DNA from 4 places in the Erwinia sp. 1181_3 genome. Region 3 is predicted to be linked to each of the others. Evidence: predicted binding sites of a transcription regulator. Region 3 holds the regulator's gene; each other region holds the start of a gene.
The links. Region 3 encodes Fur, which represses iron uptake genes when iron is present. Its sites were predicted from a motif close to ATAATAATGAGAACNACTATCAA; they were not measured.

Region 1: exbB (tol-pal system-associated acyl-CoA thioesterase) is a predicted target of Fur. The motif match lies at 2,625-2,647, and genes of this name have one in related genera.
Region 2: efeU (iron uptake transporter permease EfeU) is a predicted target of Fur. The motif match lies at 2,060-2,082, and genes of this name have one in related genera.
Region 4: fhuE (ferric-rhodotorulic acid/ferric-coprogen receptor FhuE) is a predicted target of Fur. The motif match lies at 2,753-2,775, and genes of this name have one in related genera.

Annotation. Positions count from the first base shown of each region.
Region 1 is NZ_VTDE01000003.1:511,827-516,544, reverse strand. It holds gene FY046_RS10845 (pyridoxal phosphate-dependent decarboxylase family protein) at 1-371, shown strand, start outside; gene FY046_RS10840 (DedA family protein) at 430-1,086, opposite strand; gene metC (cystathionine beta-lyase) at 1,278-2,468, opposite strand; gene exbB (tol-pal system-associated acyl-CoA thioesterase) at 2,717-3,451, shown strand; gene exbD (TonB system transport protein ExbD) at 3,457-3,879, shown strand; gene tcuC (MFS transporter) at 3,917-4,718, opposite strand, start outside.
Region 2 is NZ_VTDE01000001.1:402,904-407,621, reverse strand. It holds gene putP (sodium/proline symporter PutP) at 373-1,857, shown strand; gene efeU (iron uptake transporter permease EfeU) at 2,141-2,974, shown strand; gene efeO (iron uptake system protein EfeO) at 3,031-4,158, shown strand; gene efeB (iron uptake transporter deferrochelatase/peroxidase subunit) at 4,165-4,718, shown strand, end outside.
Region 3 is NZ_VTDE01000002.1:748,671-753,388, forward strand. It holds gene ybfF (esterase) at 1-696, shown strand, start outside; gene ybfE (LexA regulated protein) at 809-1,090, shown strand; gene fldA (flavodoxin FldA) at 1,232-1,762, shown strand; gene fur (ferric iron uptake transcriptional regulator) at 2,160-2,603, shown strand; gene mtr (tryptophan permease) at 2,708-3,955, opposite strand; gene FY046_RS07915 (hypothetical protein) at 4,072-4,461, opposite strand; gene FY046_RS07920 (MFS transporter) at 4,449-4,718, opposite strand, start outside.
Region 4 is NZ_VTDE01000005.1:151,331-156,048, reverse strand. It holds gene FY046_RS15185 (diguanylate cyclase) at 1-289, opposite strand, end outside; gene fhuE (ferric-rhodotorulic acid/ferric-coprogen receptor FhuE) at 425-2,584, opposite strand; gene ahr (NADPH-dependent aldehyde reductase Ahr) at 3,112-4,128, opposite strand; gene FY046_RS15170 (autotransporter family protein) at 4,593-4,718, shown strand, end outside.

The DNA of each region.
Region 1 (4,718 bases), on a different contig from region 3:
TGTGGATGGGGCTGGAAGCATTAGGTCAGCAGCAGTACGCTGAAATCATCGATCACGGTGTGACGCTGGCACAAGACGTGGCGCAGTATGTCACTGAGCAGCCATCACTGGAGCTGGTGATGCAGCCACAGCTGGCGAGCGTATTGTTCCGCTATCGTCCGGCGTCGCTGGCGACTGCCGATGACGCGGCGATTGCACTGATCAACCAGAAAATTGGTGATGCCTTGCTGGATTCGGGCCGTGCCAACGTGGGTGTGACGGAATCGGACGGGGTAACCTGCCTGAAGATGACGTTACTGAACCCAACGGTCACCTTGCAGGATATTAAAACCCTGCTGGCGCTGGTTGAAAAGACGGCAGAACAGCTGTAAAACGCACTATGACGGGGAAGAGCAACCGCTGTTGCCCCGTTGATCAAAAAGCCCGGTCTTACCGGGCTTTTTTGCCTTTCACGACCAGCGCAATACTGCCGACTAAACCAATCGAGAGCATCACCAGCGGCAGAACCATCAGGCAGGCCATCACCTGATCTTCATGGCGTTTAATAAACGGCACCTGACTGATACTGTAGCCAAAGCCCACCAGAATCGTGACCCATAGCAGGCCACTCAGCCAGTTGAATAGCTGAAAACGGCCGTTTTTCAGGCCCGAAATCCCCGCCAGCGTTGGCAGAATTGTGCGCACGAAGGCCAGAAAACGCCCTACCAGTAACGCCATCAGACCGTGACGATTAAACAGATGCCATGCGCGTTGATGATACTGTGCGGGCAGATGCAGTAACCAGCCTTTGACCAGCCGGGTATTCCCCAGCCAGCGTCCCTGAATATAGCCCAGCCAGCAGCCCAGACTGGCGGCCGTGGTCAGAATCAGCAGCGTCGGAATAAATGTCATCACGCCTTTGGCGATCATGGCACCTGCCAGCAGCAGCAGGCTGTCACCCGGCAAAAATGCGGCGGGCAACAGGCCATTTTCTAAGAACAACGTCAGGAACATAATCCCGTAAACGATCCAAATTACATCCGGATTGGCCAGCGCGGCAAAATCCTGATGCCAGAGCGCCTGAACAATCTCGTGTAGTACACTCATTCTTTATCCCGTGACCGCTTCGCCTTCATACCTGGCGCCTTGCTGTAGCGCCAGCTCGTTGGCTATAGAAAACACCCATTATTCTGGCTATCGAAACTTCGTTGCTTAGTGTAACTGTAAATGAGTGCCAACACCTTGATCAAAGGCGCGAACCCGAGACGCCATTGATCAATTGTTGAGGTTTCGGGGATTCAGCGGCTCAGGCGGGCAAAACCGGCGGCCAGGTCATCAATCAAATCGTCCACGTTTTCCAGTCCTATATGCAGGCGTACCAGCGTACCGGTGAAATCCACACCGCCCGCCGGACGGATCGCCGCGAGTTCTTCCGGCTGGTTAGCCAGAATCAACGACTCATAGCCGCCCCAGGAGTACGCCATACTGAAGTGAGTGAAGTGGTCGAGGTAATGTGCCAGCTGCGTATGACTCAGTTTTTCCTTCAGCACAAAGGAGAACAGGCCGCTGCTGCCAGTGAAATCACGCTTCCAGAAAGCATGACCTTTGCACTGCGGCAGCGCCGGGTGATTGACCACCGCCACTTCAGGACGCTCTGCCAGCCAGTGCGCCACGCGCAGGCTGCTCTCTTCATGCTGGCGCAGACGCACCGCCAGGGTGCGCAGGCCACGGCTGGCCATATAAGCCGTATCGGCATCGACCATTTGCCCCATCAGATAGGAGTTTTCCCGCAGCTGTTCCCAGCAGCGTGCATTAGCGACGGCGGTGCCAATCATCGCATCGGAATGACCAATCAGATATTTGGTGCCCGCCTGAATGGAGATATCTACGCCAAAATCCAGTGCGCGGAACAAAATGCCTGCGCCCCAGGTGTTGTCGATCATAATGATTGCGTCGGGGGCTTTGCTGCGGATTGCCGCAACGATCGCCGGAACATCCTGTACTTCCATGGTGATCGACGCCGGAGACTCCAGAAACACCACGCGCGTATTGGGCTGCACCTTTTCGGCGATCTCGCTGCCGATGGTGTGATCAAACCAGGTGGTGCTCACATTCATTTTACTGAGAATTTTAGTGCAGAAATCCTGCGTTGGCTCATAGACGCTGCCGCTCATCAGCACATTATCCCCGGCGGAAACAAAGGCGAGAATGGCATTGGCTACCGCTGCTGCGCCGCAAGGGTAGAGTGCACAACCGGCACCGCCTTCCAGTTCGGTCATCGCTTCCTGCAATGAAAAGTGGGTCAGGGTGCCACGGCGCCCGTAAAACAGCTCGCCGTCTGCCCGCCCGGCAGTGGCCCGTTTTTTGTCGGCGACCGTATCGAATACTAGCGAAGAAGCCCGCTGAATCACTGTGTTTACGGATCCCTGGGTATAACGTTTGCTACGTCCGGCACGAATCAGTGCCGTTTCAATTTTTTCGCTGCTCATAAAAATCCTGTGTCATTTTTACCCTTTTTTTAACGTTAACACGGTAGCCGTTCAGGGGAAATTCGACAGGCGCATAAGTGATGAAAATTCACCATCAGTGCGAAAGTCGGTTCCGGTAATCAACGAAACGAGCATAAAACGTCCAGAAAGTTGTAAATAGTAATGAGAACTACTATCAATTCCCCGCTGTTTTGGTATGATCCGCGATAGAATTTTTCGCTATCAGCAATTGACGTTGGAGACACAGCGTGACAAATGATTTGATGCAGATGGACCTGTCCGTCTGGGGCATGTATCAGCATGCAGACATCGTGGTTAAAGCGGTGATGATTGGCCTTCTGTTGGCGTCCGTTGTCACCTGGGCTATTTTCTTCAGCAAAAGCATTGAGCTGAGCGCTGCGCGTAAGCGTCTGAAACGTGAGCAGCAGTTGCTGGCGAATGTACGTTCACTGGAAGAAGCCTCTCAGGTGTGTGAGAGCTTTAAAGGCCACAGTCTCAGCACGCTGTTGGTGAAAGAAGCGGAAAACGAGCTGGAACTGTCAGCCGGTTCTGACGACAACACCGGCATCAAAGAGCGTACCGGTTTCCGCCTTGAGCGTCGCGTTGCGGCTTTCAGCCGTCATGCCGGTCGTGGTAACGGCTTCCTCGCAACCATTGGTGCGATTGCCCCGTTTGTCGGTCTGTTCGGTACGGTCTGGGGCATCATGAACAGCTTCATCGGCATTGCAAAAACGCAGACCACCAACCTGGCTGTTGTTGCTCCCGGCATTGCTGAAGCGCTGTTGGCTACCGCTATCGGTCTGGTTGCGGCGATCCCTGCTGTAGTGATCTATAACGTCTTTGCCCGTATGATCGGCAGCTACAAAGCCTCACTGGGCGATGTGGCGGCACAGGTTCTGCTGTTGCAGAGCCGCGACCTTGACCTCGCTGCCAGCGAAGGTGCACATCGCGTTCAGTCTGCGCAGAAACTGCGGGTAGGTTAAGCATTATGGCAATGCGATTAAACGAAGATCTCGATAGCAACGGTGAAATGCACGAAATCAACGTGACGCCGTTTATCGACGTCATGCTGGTGCTGCTGATTATCTTTATGGTCGCCGCGCCACTGGCCACCGTTGACGTGCGCGTCAATCTGCCTGCGTCCACCAGTTCGCCGCAGCCGCGTCCTGAAAAACCGGTGTATCTGTCGATCAAAGCCGACCGTCAGCTGTTTATCGGTAATGATGCCGTGACGCAGGAAACGCTGGTCGATACGCTGATTAAGCAGACTGAAGGCAAGAAAGACACGACCATTTTCTTCCAGGCGGATAAGTCGGTCGATTATGAAACCCTGATGGGCGTGATGGATAAACTGCGCCAGGCCGGGTATCTGAAGATTGGCCTGATGGGCATGGAAACCGTCAGTAAATAATCTCGCAGGGGCGACCATTTCTGGTCGCCCCTTTCGTTTATACCTGAATCGCCGGCTCTTTCAGACGCCGTACCTGATACTGCTTCACCAACCGCTTAATCATCAACGAGCCTGCCAGCCCGCATAGCGCGGCAATCGTCAGCCATACGCCCGGCATCGCTTTATCTCCGGTAACATGAATCAGATAGCTGCATATCGCGGGTGTAAAACCGCCAAACAGCGCAGTCGCCAGGCTATACGCCAGGGAGAACCCCGTCGCCCGCACTTCAGCCGGCATCACCTCCGTCAGATACACCACCATGGCCCCGTTATAGCTGCCATACAGGAAGGAGAGCCACAGTTCCGCTTCCAGCAGATGGGTGAGGCTGGGCGAGCCGACCAGCCAGTGCAGCACCGGCCAGGCGGTCAGGATCATCAGCACGGTAAACAGCAGTAACAGCGGGCGGCGACCGTAACGGTCAGAGAGGGAACCCATTACTGGCAGCCAGATCAGATTGGAGATCCCAACGCACAGTGTGACAAAGAAGCTCTCTCTGTCGCTCATCATCAGCACTGTTTTGCCGAACGTAGGGGTAAACGCGGTGATCATATAGAACATCACCGTGGTGGTGACCACCATCAGCATGCCGGCGAGGATCAGCGCCCAGTTACTGCCGACCGAGTGCATAATCTGACGCATCGTCGGGTGATGTTTACGCTGGCTAAAGGCTTCTGTCTCCTCCAGCATCCGGCGGATCCAGAACAGGAACGGCACAATCATACAGCCGATGACGAAGGGAATGCGCCAGCCCCATTCGGTCACCTGGCCTTTATCCAGCAGATGGTTAAGCAGCAGGCCC
Region 2 (4,718 bases), on a different contig from region 3:
AACCTCGTTAAATGTGACCCTCTCCTCAAACTTAAAAATGGGCTTTTTGTTAACGTAAAAAAAGCGGCATGGATATTGCTGCAAGAAACTCGCCAGGTTCGTGAAAGCGCCGTTAAGCCTGGTTTTTATGGGGTTGCTGTGCGGGTGCAACCCGGTGAAGTGTGATGGAGTGCAACCTGCTGGCATTTAATAGTAACAACCTGGTGAAATGGATGTACGAGCTGTGTTAAATCGTTTGTGCCACACAGCCGTTTACGGCAGGATACCGCCCCCCGGCTGGATGCCCCCCCCGTGCGCCGGTCTGCTTCGTTCCGGCAGATGACGCATATGCAGCCTCCCGCTGTGGAAACGAATAATAAGTGGAGAACTTAAATGACTGTAAGTACACCCATGATGGTGACATTTTGTGTTTATATTCTTGGCATGGTGCTGATTGGTTTCATCGCATACCGTTCAACGAAAAACTTTGATGACTATATTCTCGGTGGTCGTAGTTTAGGTGCTGTTGTGACGGCACTCTCTGCCGGTGCGTCCGATATGAGCGGCTGGCTGCTGATGGGCCTGCCGGGCGCTATCTTCCTTGCCGGGATTTCAAAAAGCTGGATCGCCATTGGCCTGACCCTGGGGGCGTATCTGAACTGGAAAATTGTCGCGGGCCGTTTGCGCGTGCAGACTGAGCATCACGGCAATGCCCTGACGTTGCCGGACTACTTCTCCAGCCGTTTTGAAGACACCAGCAAGCTATTGCGCGTGATCTCCGCCGTGGTCATCCTGATCTTCTTCACCATCTACTGCGCTTCTGGCGTGGTGGCGGGTGCGCGACTGTTCGAAAGTACCTTCGGTATGAGTTACCAGACAGCCCTGTGGGCCGGTGCTGCTGCGACTATCGTTTATACGTTCGTCGGCGGTTTCCTCGCGGTCAGCTGGACTGACACGGTGCAGGCCAGCCTGATGATTTTTGCCCTGATCCTGACGCCGGTGATGGTCATTCTTGCGGTCGGTGGTCTGGACGATGCGATGGTCGTGATCAAAGCCAAGAGCCTTGCCAATGTCGATATGCTGAAAAATCTCAACTTTGTGGCGATTATCTCCCTGCTGGGCTGGGGGCTGGGCTACTTCGGCCAACCGCATATTCTGGCGCGTTTTATGGCGGCGGATTCTCACCGTTCTATTCGTACCGCACGTCGTATCGGGATGATCTGGATGATTCTGTGCCTGGCGGGTGCTGTCGCCGTGGGCTTCTTTGGTATCGCCTACTTCCAGAACAACCCTGCACTGGCGGGCGAGGTTTCGCAGAATAGTGAGCGTATCTTTATTGAACTGGCGCGCATTTTGTTTAACCCATGGATTGCCGGGATCCTGCTGTCCGCGATTCTGGCGGCGGTGATGTCAACGCTCAGTTGCCAGCTGCTGGTGTGCTCCAGCGCACTGACGGAAGATCTGTATAAGAACTTCCTGCGTAAAGGGGCCAGCCAGCGTGAGCTGGTGTGGGTGGGGCGCTTGATGGTGCTGCTGGTGGCGGCAATTGCTATTGCGCTGGCCGCGAATCCGGACAACCGTGTACTGGGTCTGGTGAGCTATGCCTGGGCTGGCTTCGGTGCGGCATTTGGTCCGGTGGTTCTGCTCTCTCTTGTCTGGAGACGTATGACGCGTAACGGTGCACTGGCCGGGATGATCGTCGGTGCGGCGACCGTGCTGGTATGGAAACAATACGAATGGTTTGACCTCTACGAGATTATTCCAGGCTTCCTGTTCGGCAGTATCGCGATTGTGGTCTTCAGCCTGCTGGGCAAAGGGCCATCTGCCGCTGCTGAGCAGCGTTTTGATGCCGCTGAAGCCGAATATCAGGCCGACTAAGCTCTCCTCTTCGCTGGTGCCGCCCGGTACCAGCGAATCTTCCCCCTCTGCAATTCAGCTCGCTTTCCCGTTTTATGCCCTCGCTCCTGTCTGTCCGTCGGGAACGAGCGGGAGAAAGCCCTGTCGTCATCGTTACATTTGCTTAATTTTTCCCATCTCGCAAAACACGAAAATATCGTTCCGCCATCTTGTAATTAGTCGCCCGATAATGATAATCAATATCGTTTTTATTTTACTTATCTTTACTGGTTTTGACCTAATTTCACGCTTTGAGGTGTATGGCATGTTTGTCCCGTTTCTTATTATGTTACGCGAAGGATTGGAAGCGGCGCTGATTGTCAGCCTGATCGCCAGTTACCTGAAACGCACCCAGCGCAGTCAGTGGTTTGGTGCCATGTGGATTGGGGTGTTTGTTGCTGCCGCGCTGTGCCTTGCACTCGGCTGGTTTATCAATGAAACCACGGGCGAGTTCCCGCAGAAAGAGCAGGAGCTGTTTGAAGGCCTGGTTGCCGCCGTTGCCGTGGTGATCCTCACCTGGATGGTGTTCTGGATGCGTAAAGTCTCACGTAACGTAAAGGCACAGCTGGAAGAGGCTGTTGATAGCGCGTTACAGAAGGGCAACAGCAGCGGCTGGGCGCTGATCATGATGGTGTTCCTTGCCGTGGCGCGTGAAGGGCTGGAATCCGTCTTTTTCCTGCTGGCCGCGTTCCAGCAGGATGTAGGTTATGCGCCACCGTTGGGTGCGATGCTCGGCCTTGGCACTGCGGTGGTGCTGGGTATGCTGATTTACTGGGGTGGGGTGCGCCTTAACCTGGCCAGCTTCTTTAAATGGACCAGCCTGTTCATTATTTTCGTCGCTGCCGGACTGGCCGCAGGGGCGATCCGTGCCTTTCATGAAGCCGGGTTATGGAATCACTTCCAGGACGTGGCGTTTGATTTGAGTAACACCCTGACCACCCACAGCGTTGTTGGCACCTTACTGGAGGGCCTGCTGGGCTATCAGGAAGCGCCAAGCGTCAGTGAAGTCGCGGTGTGGTTTATCTATCTGATTCCTGCGTTGCTGCTGTTTGCACTGCCTGCGCGCTCTGTATCGACCTCTGCGCGTACCACGCGCTGAATCTGTCTGGCAGGCTGATGGTCTGCCGTTAACAACACTTTGACTGGGATGACTCAATGACCACACACTTTCGCCGCCACGCACTGAATGCTGCCCTGCTGGCCGCCCTGACTTCATCCGGCGCAGCGCTGGCTGCCGATATCCCACAGGTTAACGTCAGCGTGACCGATAAACAGTGTGAACCGATGACACTGACCGTGGATGCAGGCAAAACGCAGTTCATCATTAAGAACAACAGCCAGAAAGCGCTGGAGTGGGAGATTCTGAAAGGCGTAATGGTGGTGGAAGAGCGTGAAAATATCGCGCCATCCTTCACCCAGAAGCTGACCGCGAATCTGGAAGCGGGTGAGTACGATATTACCTGCGGCCTGCTGAGCAACCCGAAAGGCAAGCTGATCGTGAAAGCGAACGGCAGTAAAGTGAACGACGGCAAGCCGGATGTACTGCAACTGGTTGGGCCGATTGCTGATTATAAGCTGTATGTCACTCAGGAAGTGGCCCAGCTGGTCACCGGCACCAAAGCTTTCACTGATGCCGTGAAAGCGGGCGATCTGGCGAAAGCGAAAGCCCTGTTTGCGCCAACCCGTCAGCACTACGAGCGTATTGAGCCGATTGCTGAGCTGTTCTCCGATCTTGATGGCCGGATTGATGCCCGCGAAGATGATTTCGAGAAGAAAGCAGAGGACCCTAATTTCACCGGCTTCCACCGTCTGGAAAAAGTGTTATTTGCCGATAACACCACCAAAGGTATGGATAAATTCGCCGACCAGCTGTACAAAGATGTGCTGGATCTGCAGACCCGTATCAGTGAACTGGCTTTCCCTCCGGGCAAAGTGGTTGGCGGTGCTGCGGGTCTGATTGAGGAAGTCGCTTCCAGCAAAATTTCGGGTGAAGAAGACCGCTACAGCCGTACTGACCTGTGGGATTTCCAGGCCAACGTTGATGGCGCGCAGAAGATCGTCAACCTGCTGCGTCCGCTGGTGCAGAAATCTGACCCTGAACTGCTGGCGAAAGTGGACGGTAACTTCAAAAAAGTCGATACCATTCTGGCGAAGTACCGTACCAAAGACGGCTATGAATCTTACGAGAAATTGACTGATGCCGATCGCACGGCACTGAAAGGTCCTATTACGGCGCTGGCCGAAGACCTTTCCCTGCTGCGTGGTACGCTCGGTCTGGATTAATCAGAAATGGCAAAACCTGTTGACGGTGTGGCGTTAGCGTCACGTCGTCGTTTACTGAAAGGAATGGGCATCCTCAGTGGTGCCCTGGTAGTGGCGGGCGGTTGTCCGGTTCATGCGGCCAGTGACGAGAAAACCTCATCACCCGGAACGCTGTCACCTGGCGCCCGCCAGGAACGTCAGCCGTTCTATGGTGCGCATCAGGCGGGGATCACCACGCCGCAGCAGGCGGCCATGATGCTGGTGGCGTTTGATGTGCTGGCCACGGACAAAGCCGATCTGGTGCGTCTGTTCAGGCTGTTAACCGACCGCATTGCGTTTCTGACCACCGGAGGTAAAGCACCGCTGGTGACCAACCCGCAGCTGCCACCGATGGACTCTGGCATTCTGGGGGAGGACATCTACCCGGATAACCTCACCATTACCGTTTCTGTTGGTACCTCTTTGTTCGACGAGCGCTTTGGCCTGCAAGCGTTGAAGCCGCTGAAATTACAGCGGATGACGCGCTTCCCTAACGATTCGCTTAATGCCAGCCTGTGCCACGGCGATGTGCTGTTGCAGAT
Region 3 (4,718 bases):
GGTTTATTTGGTAGCCTGGATAACCTCGGCGTACTGGCCCGGGGATTAAAAGACGATCGCCGTTTGATTCAACTCGATGTCCGCAACCACGGTTTGTCTCCGCGTGCGCAACAGATGGATTATGCGTTAATGGCTCAGGATGTCCTGGACACGCTTGACGCGATGCAGGTCGATCGTTTCAGCGTGATCGGTCACTCGATGGGGGGGAAGATCGCCATGGCGATTACCGCACTGGCGCCCGATCGTGTTGAGGAGATCGTAGTGATTGATATCGCTCCTGTGGCCTACACCACGCGTCATCATGACGATATTTTTGCCGCACTGAATGCGGTGACTGAGGCCGGTATCACCACGCGCAGCGAAGCTACTGCCCTGATGCGTCAAAGTATCAGTGAAGAAGGCGTTATCCAGTTTTTACTCAAGTCGTTCCACGAGGGTGTTTGGCGTTTCAACGTTCCGGCGCTGCTGGCATGTTATGAAAACATCATTGGCTGGGAGCCATTGGCCCCCTGGTCACATCCTGTGCTGTTCATTCGTGGGGAGCGTTCTCCCTATTTGGCCGATGCATATCGCGATGCACTGTTAACCCAGTTCCCGCAGGCGCGTGCCCATGTCATCACCGGCGCAGGGCATTGGGTACATGCTGAGAAACCCGATGCGGTATTACGTGCAATCCGACGTTTTTTAGCGCTGTGAAAACCATTTTCGCTGGGGTATGATGGCGCGCTAAAATTTTGCCGCTGCTGATTATCAGACGGCATAACGGCCCTATTCATCAGCAATCCAGCCTTTCAGTATTACGATTCCTATGGCAAAAGAGAACACGGACCGCACAACGATCGATCTGTTTGCAGATGAACGACGTCCGGGACGACCCAAGACTAATCCGCTGACGCGTGATGAGCAGTTGCGTATCAACAAACGCAATCAGCTCAAGCGCGATAAAGTGCGCGGCCTGAAGCGTGTCGAACTGAAAATGAACAGCGACGCGGTTGATGTCCTGAATCAGCTAGCTTTCGAGCGCAATATCAGCCGCAGTGAACTGATCGAAGAAATGCTGCTGGAACAGTTGCAACGTCATCCGTCCTGATGGTATCAGGGCCTTAGCACTCAGCGACAAAACCGGCAGCATTACTCATTTATCCGCTCACGACGGTCTGTTATCATTAGCGATATCTGCGAAAAAATCAGCAGTCACCATATCATTAAGATTCAAGAGGTTATTAAACTCATGGCACTCGTCGGCATTTTCTTTGGTAGCGATACAGGCAATACCGAAAACATTGCAAAAATGATCCAGAAGCAACTGGGGAAAGATGTTGCAGAAGTTCGTGATATTGCTAAAAGCAGCAAAGAAGACCTTGAAGCCTTTGATATTCTGCTGCTTGGCATCCCAACCTGGTACTACGGTGAAGCCCAGTGCGACTGGGATGACTTCTTCCCAACGCTGGAAGAAATCGACTTCAACGGTAAACTGGTTGCGCTGTTTGGTTGCGGCGATCAGGAAGACTATTCCGAGTATTTCTGCGATGCAATGGGCACCATCCGCGACATCATTGAGCCGAACGGCGCAGTGATTGTCGGCCACTGGCCGAGCGAAGGCTACCATTTCGAGGCCTCGAAAGGCATGGCAGATGATAACCATTTCCTTGGCCTGGCCATTGATGAAGATCGCCAGCCAGAGCTCACCAACGAACGCGTTGAAAAGTGGGTAAAACAAATTTTTGATGAACTTCAGCTAAAAGATATCATCGAAGCATAACCATAGCCGCTTGATGTGGGAGCTATCTCACATCAAGTAAGTGGTTTTTCCTATAGAAGTAATAGATACATGTTTGTAACTTTCATCTGCAAAACTGTACAATAACCCCATCGGTTACCCGCTTACTCAGCACCTGCCCCACTCTTTGAGGATGTGAGTCGCCCAAAGAGCGGTGAAGATGATGCAGATTGAAATGTTAACCCAGCCTAATTCGGGCGCGTGCTACCCTGGATGTAATGACACTTATCCTTACATCCATTGCGGTTTCAGGCACCCCTTATGGTTTTCATTTCGGAGTATCAGTTCTATACTGAGACGCACTCATCTTTTAGCGTCGACCGATGTTCAGGGCTTTTCAGCCACTAAGTGACTAGCAAAGTAACAGGACAATATCCGCATGACTGACAATAACACCGCATTAAAGAAGGCCGGCCTGAAAGTCACGCTTCCCCGACTGAAAATTCTGGAAGTGCTTCAGGAACCAGAGGGCCATCATGTCAGTGCGGAAGACTTGTACAAACGCCTGATTGATATGGGCGAAGAAATTGGTCTGGCCACCGTTTACCGCGTGCTGAACCAATTTGATGATGCGGGGATCGTTACCCGCCATAACTTTGAAGGCGGTAAATCCGTTTTCGAACTGACTCAGCAGCACCATCACGATCACCTGATCTGCCTGGACTGCGGTAAAGTTATTGAGTTCAGAGACGAATACATTGAGGAACGTCAGCGTGAAATCGCCACGCGTCACGGTATCAAACTGAGCAACCATAGCCTGTATCTTTATGGCCATTGTTCTCTGGGTGACTGTCGTGAAGACGAGACTCTGCACGACAAATAATCTGCACTGTTCAGTGTAAAAACCGGTGGCTTGCCACCGGTTTTTTTATGCCTGCGTTATAGCGATTCCTCCCGGCTAAAACGCTGCCAATCTGTCTCAAAAGGTTATCGCGTATAGAGCGGCAGCCAGCCACCATATGAAAGCAACGAGACCACGGCATTCAGTGCACCAAACAGCAGAACCAGCACAATCGGTGCCATCCCCCCTCTGACTCGCCACGTGGCAGTGGCAAAACGTCGACGTGACTGCCAGGCTAGTAGCGCTGGCGTGACAACAGCCCACAACGTCGCGGCCAGCCCGGCATAACCGATTGCCAGCAGAAAACCGTTGGGCCAGATCATCGCGGCCGTTAGCGGCAGAATAAACGTCAGCAGCGTGGTTTTTAATCTTCCGGACGCGGAGTTATCCAGTTTAAAGAGATCGGCAAGGTAATCAAAAAAGCCAAGACTGACACCGAGGAATGAACAGGCAACGGCGAAGTTAGAGAAGATATCCAGTAACAGATTCAGAGAGCGATTGTGCAGTACGCCGGATAACGCCCCCACCAGTACGTCAATATTACCGCCTTGCGCGGCAATCGCTTTAAATTCGCTGCGGGGAATATTGCCCATCGTGCCGATGATCCAGATAAAGTAAATCATCAGAGCCAGCAGCGTGCCGTAAATCAGGCAACGGCTCACGCGGCCTGCATTCTTATGGTAGTAAGTCGTCAACCCGGCAATGTTGCCATGGTAGCCGAAGGAGGCCAGACAAAACGGCACCACTATCCAGAGATATCGCAGATAATCGCGATCGGCTCCCTGGCTGTCGAGCAGAATAGCCGGCTGAACATGCCACAGCAGGCCGCCAAAAATCATCAAAAAGGTGAGGATCTTCGCGCCGAGAAAAATCAGCGTCATCCGGCTGACAACCGCTGTTCCCAGCCAGATAAACAGCGCCACCAGTAGCGTAAAGAGCAGCCCAGCCATACGTGCCGATATTCCGACATTTAATTGATTAAGGCTGTGCTGAATAATCGCGCCACTGGCAGAAATGTACGCATAGGTGAGGATCCCCAGCACAAAGACCACGGACAAACCGTTGATCAGGTTCCAGCCACGCCCAAGTAAATCGCGTGTGACCGTATCAAAACTCGCCCCGATGGGATAATGCAGGCTGGCTTCCAGATACAGTAATCCGGACAGCAGCATACAGAACCAGGTCACGATCAGCAGCGCGGAGGACCAGGCAAACCAGGCACCGGACATCACTACCGGCAGCGAGAACATCCCGGCACCAATAATGGTGCCACTGATAATCAACGCCCCCCAGAGTGTTGACGGCAGACGAACAGCAGAAGCAGGTGTAGCCATGAAATCCCTTAGCGAATGCAATAAATAACATGCCATAAACCGGGATAATCCACTGGCTAAACGGCAAGAATGCCGCATAGTCTACACAGAATCACACTCACGAACTAGTACAGTAATTAACTGACCACCATTGTTTCCTGCAAATAGCGCCAGCGAGGTGGCGTACAACCACAATCAATCACCGCCAGTGAAATACGGTGGGTATGATTATCACCCTGCTGTTGTAGCTCGTGATACTGGATCGCTACTTCCTGGCCAAACTGAGAGATCACTTTGCAGTGTTCAATCGTGATAGCAACACCCTGCCGTTCGCCGACCAGACGAGTGAACAGCGCAGTCACCTCCTCCATCGACAGACTTTTTCCGCTGGGCGCGACCATGATAAAATCGGGTTCAAAATGTCGCAACAGCTCAGGGACAAAGCTCCCATCTCCGTGAAACACTTTCTCAATAAGCTGATGCAGTACAATGATACTTTCACAGGCTTTTTCGGTTAACGCTGACATACAACATCCTTATGACGGGCGTGGCGATAAATCATCCACAAGGGGAACAGGCCGGTAACTGCGGCAACAACAAAGACCTGATGATAAGACTGAGCAGCAGAATAGTGGCGGCTCATCAACGTAAACAGCAGTGTAAACAATGCGGCGCCGAGGCTGAATGAAAGCTGACGATTAATATTCCATATCACACTGGCCCGCGTCATCTGCTCATCGTGAAAATCAGTCAGAGCACTGGTTTGTGCCGTATTGGCACTGAT
Region 4 (4,718 bases), on a different contig from region 3:
TCAGGGCTACCCAGACACCCCCAAAGGCGGCATCAATGGTGAGGTTTCGCCGTTCGGTGGCGGTCGGATCGCTGGACGAGTGTGCCAGTATCCATGCAATGACCGGCCAGATAAAAGCGTTAATACTGAGCAAAATGGTCAGCCACATGCCCCGACCCAGCTCCAACAGCACCGACAGGATAGGGAAAAAACACAAAAAGGTGCCCAATTGCCGCATGGCGAACATGCGACGAATAAAGCGCTCAGAGCGCTGTTTTAATTGTCTGTCATCAGGAGAGTAATAGTGCATGAATAAGCGACATTGTGCCGATCGATGGTGCAGTGTAATCGGAAAAAAAGTCACGCGTTGGTATTTTTATCAGAGCGGGAGAACAATGCCAGCCAGCCGTCGCGGCTGGCATTGTGGGAAAGGTATTTTATCTCATTAAAACGAGTAGTTAGCCGATACTGTGAAGTTACGCGGTGCGCCATACACCACGTAAGTTCCCATATAATCGTAATACTCTTTATCGAACAGGTTGTTAATATTTGCCTGCACGGAAACCTGCTTCGTCACCTGGTAGCGGCTGAACAGATTCACGAGGGTAACCGGTGACTGGTCGATATAATCCGCAGGGGCGTCTGCAACATTTGCCCAGGTTTTATTCTGCCAGTTCACGCCACCACCGATGGTGAGGTCCTGCAACATCGGCAGACGATAGCGGGTAAACAGCTTGGCGGTGGTGCGTGGCACTTCCGGCATCACGGCGGTGCCGTCACGCTGTTCTGCGATGTAGCGCGATGCACCGAAGGTCATCTGCCAGTTATCGGTCAACGCACCGTTTATTTCAAACTCAACGCCACGGCTGACGGCATCAACGGATTCATACGCATATTCCGTTGAGGTACCGATAGGGAGATAAGTACTGATGCCCAGGTTGTTTTGCTCGGTACGGAACAGTGACAGCGTGGCGGTCAGACGGCTGTTATTCCAGTCGCCTTTCAGGCCGGTTTCGTAGCTTTTTCCGGTCACTGCGCCAAGGTATTGCGCATCCGCGTTGCGGTAGGTCTGTGGCTGGAAGATGGAGGTATAGCTGGCGTAAGCCGAGTACGTATCATTAATGTCATACGTCAGACCCGCATATGGCGCGACCTTGCTGGTGGTTTTGTTGCCGCTGGTGCCATTGCCACGCCACTCGGTATAACGCGCACCGACCAATAATGACAGCGGATCGGTCAGCGAGAAGCGCGCTGCGGTGTAAGCCGATTTCTGGCGGATGCTGTCGTCTTTCTCTACGGTCCATGGCCCCCAGTTACCTTCGTCAACATTGCCGTCCCAGTTATTGTAATTACCGAAATTGATGGCCGACATATCAGAGAAGGTATTGAAGAACAGGCTTTCCTGTTTGCTATAGCTACCGCCGACCATCAGCTGGTGGGTACGACCCAGTAATTCAAACGGGCCATTGGCATACAGGTCAACGCCATCAACTTTACGTGAACCTTTGTTCCAGCCATTCACGCCCGCCACACCCTGGCCCGTAATTTTATCCGGGTAGCCGTAGGGATACATCAGTCGCGTATCAAAGGTGGTTTTCGCATGCGAGCCATTCACCTGCGCCTGCCAGCCGTTATCAAATTTCTGCGTCAGCGTGGCGAAGACTTTATTGGACTCTTTATCGCTGTAAGTCCAGTCGGATGCTGTGTTAAAGCTACGATCAAAATCGGTGCGGCTACCATCACTATTGAAGGTTGGCAGACCGCCCCAGCTTGGATCATTGGTATGGCTCTGCTGATAATCCCAGCCGAAGGAGAGCGTAGTGGAATCGGTCAGGTCCGCATCCATCACCAGGGTGAGGAATTTTTTGCGTGCGTTATAGCGATCGATCCATTTGTCGTTATCCTGATAACCGCCGATAGCGCGGCCACGAACGGTGCCCGATTCATTCAGCGGCGTGCTGATATCACCGGTATAGCGCTGTTTGTCCCAGCTGCCGGTTTCTGCAGAGAAGTTACCGGTCAGCACGTTACTGTCGGCGTGTTTGCGCACCATATTCACTGAAGCAGACGGGTTGCCGGAGCCAGTGCTCAGGCTGTTAGCACCACGAATGACTTCGATGCGATCATAGATAGCGGTATCAGCGGCGGTATCACCCAGGTCCCATTGATTGTCGACAACGGTCGGGATGCCGTCAGTCAGGTAGTTATTAATCATGAAGCCGCGTGAATAATAATTTGAACGATCTGAGTCAATATTGGAGGCGGAAACGCCGACGGTATTGTTCAGTACCTCGCCAACGGTTTGTAACCCCTGATCCTGCATACGCTGCTTACTGACGATAGAAACAGACTGCGGGATATCACGCAGTGTCAGCGGCATCTTAGTGCCCGCAGACGTCACCGGAACGCTGTAGTCGGTGACGGCCTGCTGTGCAGTTGCATCAACATTCGCTTCAACGGTCAGCGTATCGGTTTTGGCGTTGTCGGCGGCAAAGGCCGGTTGCAATGCCGACATTACCAACAGTGCGGCAACAGATGGGGTGAAAATACGAGATGCAGATAATGGCGCTGAGTGAGGCTGCTTACGGGATTCAGAGCGAGACATTGGCACGGTCATTCCTGGAATAAGTTGCTGATGTTGAGTCAATACCTGCACCGGGCACGAAAATATCTACCGGTTATCCTTAGGCGGTATGAGTACTCTGACTTATCCATGAAGTAGCGGCGAGGTCCACTGATACGGCAATCAGGCAGATTAGTGCCTGTAATGGTAAAGCAAATGAGAACTATAATTATTTGAGTATGGGATGTAAATAAATATTGCATGAAGGGTGAACTAAAACGGGAACAAGGAGTCTGCCGATGAAACGGGTCGGGCATGCCCGACCCCTACAATGGATGATGCCGGGGACCTCGCAGGGGGCATGCTGACCCCTGGAATGGATGATGCCGGGGATCTCGCAGGGGCATGCTGGCCCCTGGAATGGATGATGCCGGGGATCTCGTAGGGGGCATGCTGGCCCCTGGAATGGATGATGCCGGGGATCTCGCAGGGGCATGCTGGCCCCTGGAATGGATGATGCCGGGGATCTCGTAGGGGCGGGGCATGCCCCGCCCGTTACGATCAACGGCTTAAAAATCCGCTTTCAATACCACGCGGAAATTGGCTTTTCCGGCGCGCACATGGTCCAGCGCATCGTTAATTTTCGACATCGGGAAATACTCGACGTGCGGCGCGATATCGCGACGTGACGCCAGCTTCAGCAGCGAACGCAACTGGCCCGGCGATCCGGTAGACGAACCGGTCACTGCTTTGTCGCCCATGATCAAATCAAATGCGCCCACCTGGAACGGCTTCATCACGGCACCCACGGTGTGGAATTTGCCTTTCGGTGCCAGGGCATCGAAGTACGGTTTCCAGTCAAGGTCAACGGCAACGGTGCTGAGGATCAGGTCGAAACGGCCCGCCTGTGACTTCAACGCTTCCGGGTCACGGCTGTTGATCACTTCATCGGCACCCAGATCCAGGATGGACTGCTTTTTATCCGGTGTGGAGCTGAATGCGACCACTTCAGCGCCCATCGCCCGCAGAATCTTAATCGCGATATGGCCAAGACCGCCAATGCCGATGACGCCGACGCGGCTGGTGGCGGTAATGTTGCTCATCAGCAGTGGTTTAAACACGGTGATCCCCCCACACAGCAGTGGGCCTGCGGTCGCCGCATCCAGGCTTTCTGGTAATGGGATCACCCACTGCCAGTCTGCACGCAGCTTCTCGGCGAAACCGCCGTTATTCAGAATTGTCGGGATGGTTCCCTGTTCGCAGTTCACCTGCTCACCGTTAATGCAGGCATCGCAGTGCTGACAGCTTTTCGCCGTCCAGCCAATGCCCACGCGCTGGCCCACAGACAGTCCTTTGTTTTTTGCCGCATCCCCGAGCGCGGAGACACGTCCGATCACTTCATGACCGCCGATAGTCGGGTACTGAGAGATGCCCCATTCGTTATCGATCATCGACAAATCGGAATGGCAGACGCCACAGTATTCCACCTCGACTTCCACTTCCTCTGCACTCAGCGCGCCTGCGTCGAACTCATACAGCTCCAGAGCCTGTCCTGCTTTCATTGCTGCGTAGCTTTTAATTTTCACTTAATACCTCAGATTCAGTTTACGGTCAGGGCGAAGTGTAGCGCTATGAGGGCAGAAAGTTGGATTTTTGCCGCACAAACTGCCCATCTGCGCCGATGAATGGGGATAATTTGGCCATTCCCTCCTGATTGAAGGGTGAAAAGTGTACGCCAGTTTTGCCGCAAAAAGTGCGATATCCCTCTTACATGGTTCACTGTAATTCACTATTACCTTAGAGAAATCCTAATTCTGAAAAAATATCTTTCAGATAATCTGAGTGGCTACAGCCTGTTTTTATTTTATTGTTTTTTATTTTTATTAGTGAGGCTTAATCGTTTTTTTTCATTTTTTATTTCGAAGAATAAAGTACTTTCCTATTGTTAATTTATGAGTTAAACCCAATGGGGAATATGATGTTGTGACGTTTAAATGGACTGTTTTGTATTTATTGATGAGTTAAGTAATAAAGGGATTTTATGCGAAAAATGAATAAGCGATTTACCTGCAATATCGTGACGCTACTATTGTTTCCTCTGAGTGCTGCGGCAACATCACCATGGGAAGTTAACGATGGTCAGAAACTTCAGGTCAGTCAGGGAAATATGACCACG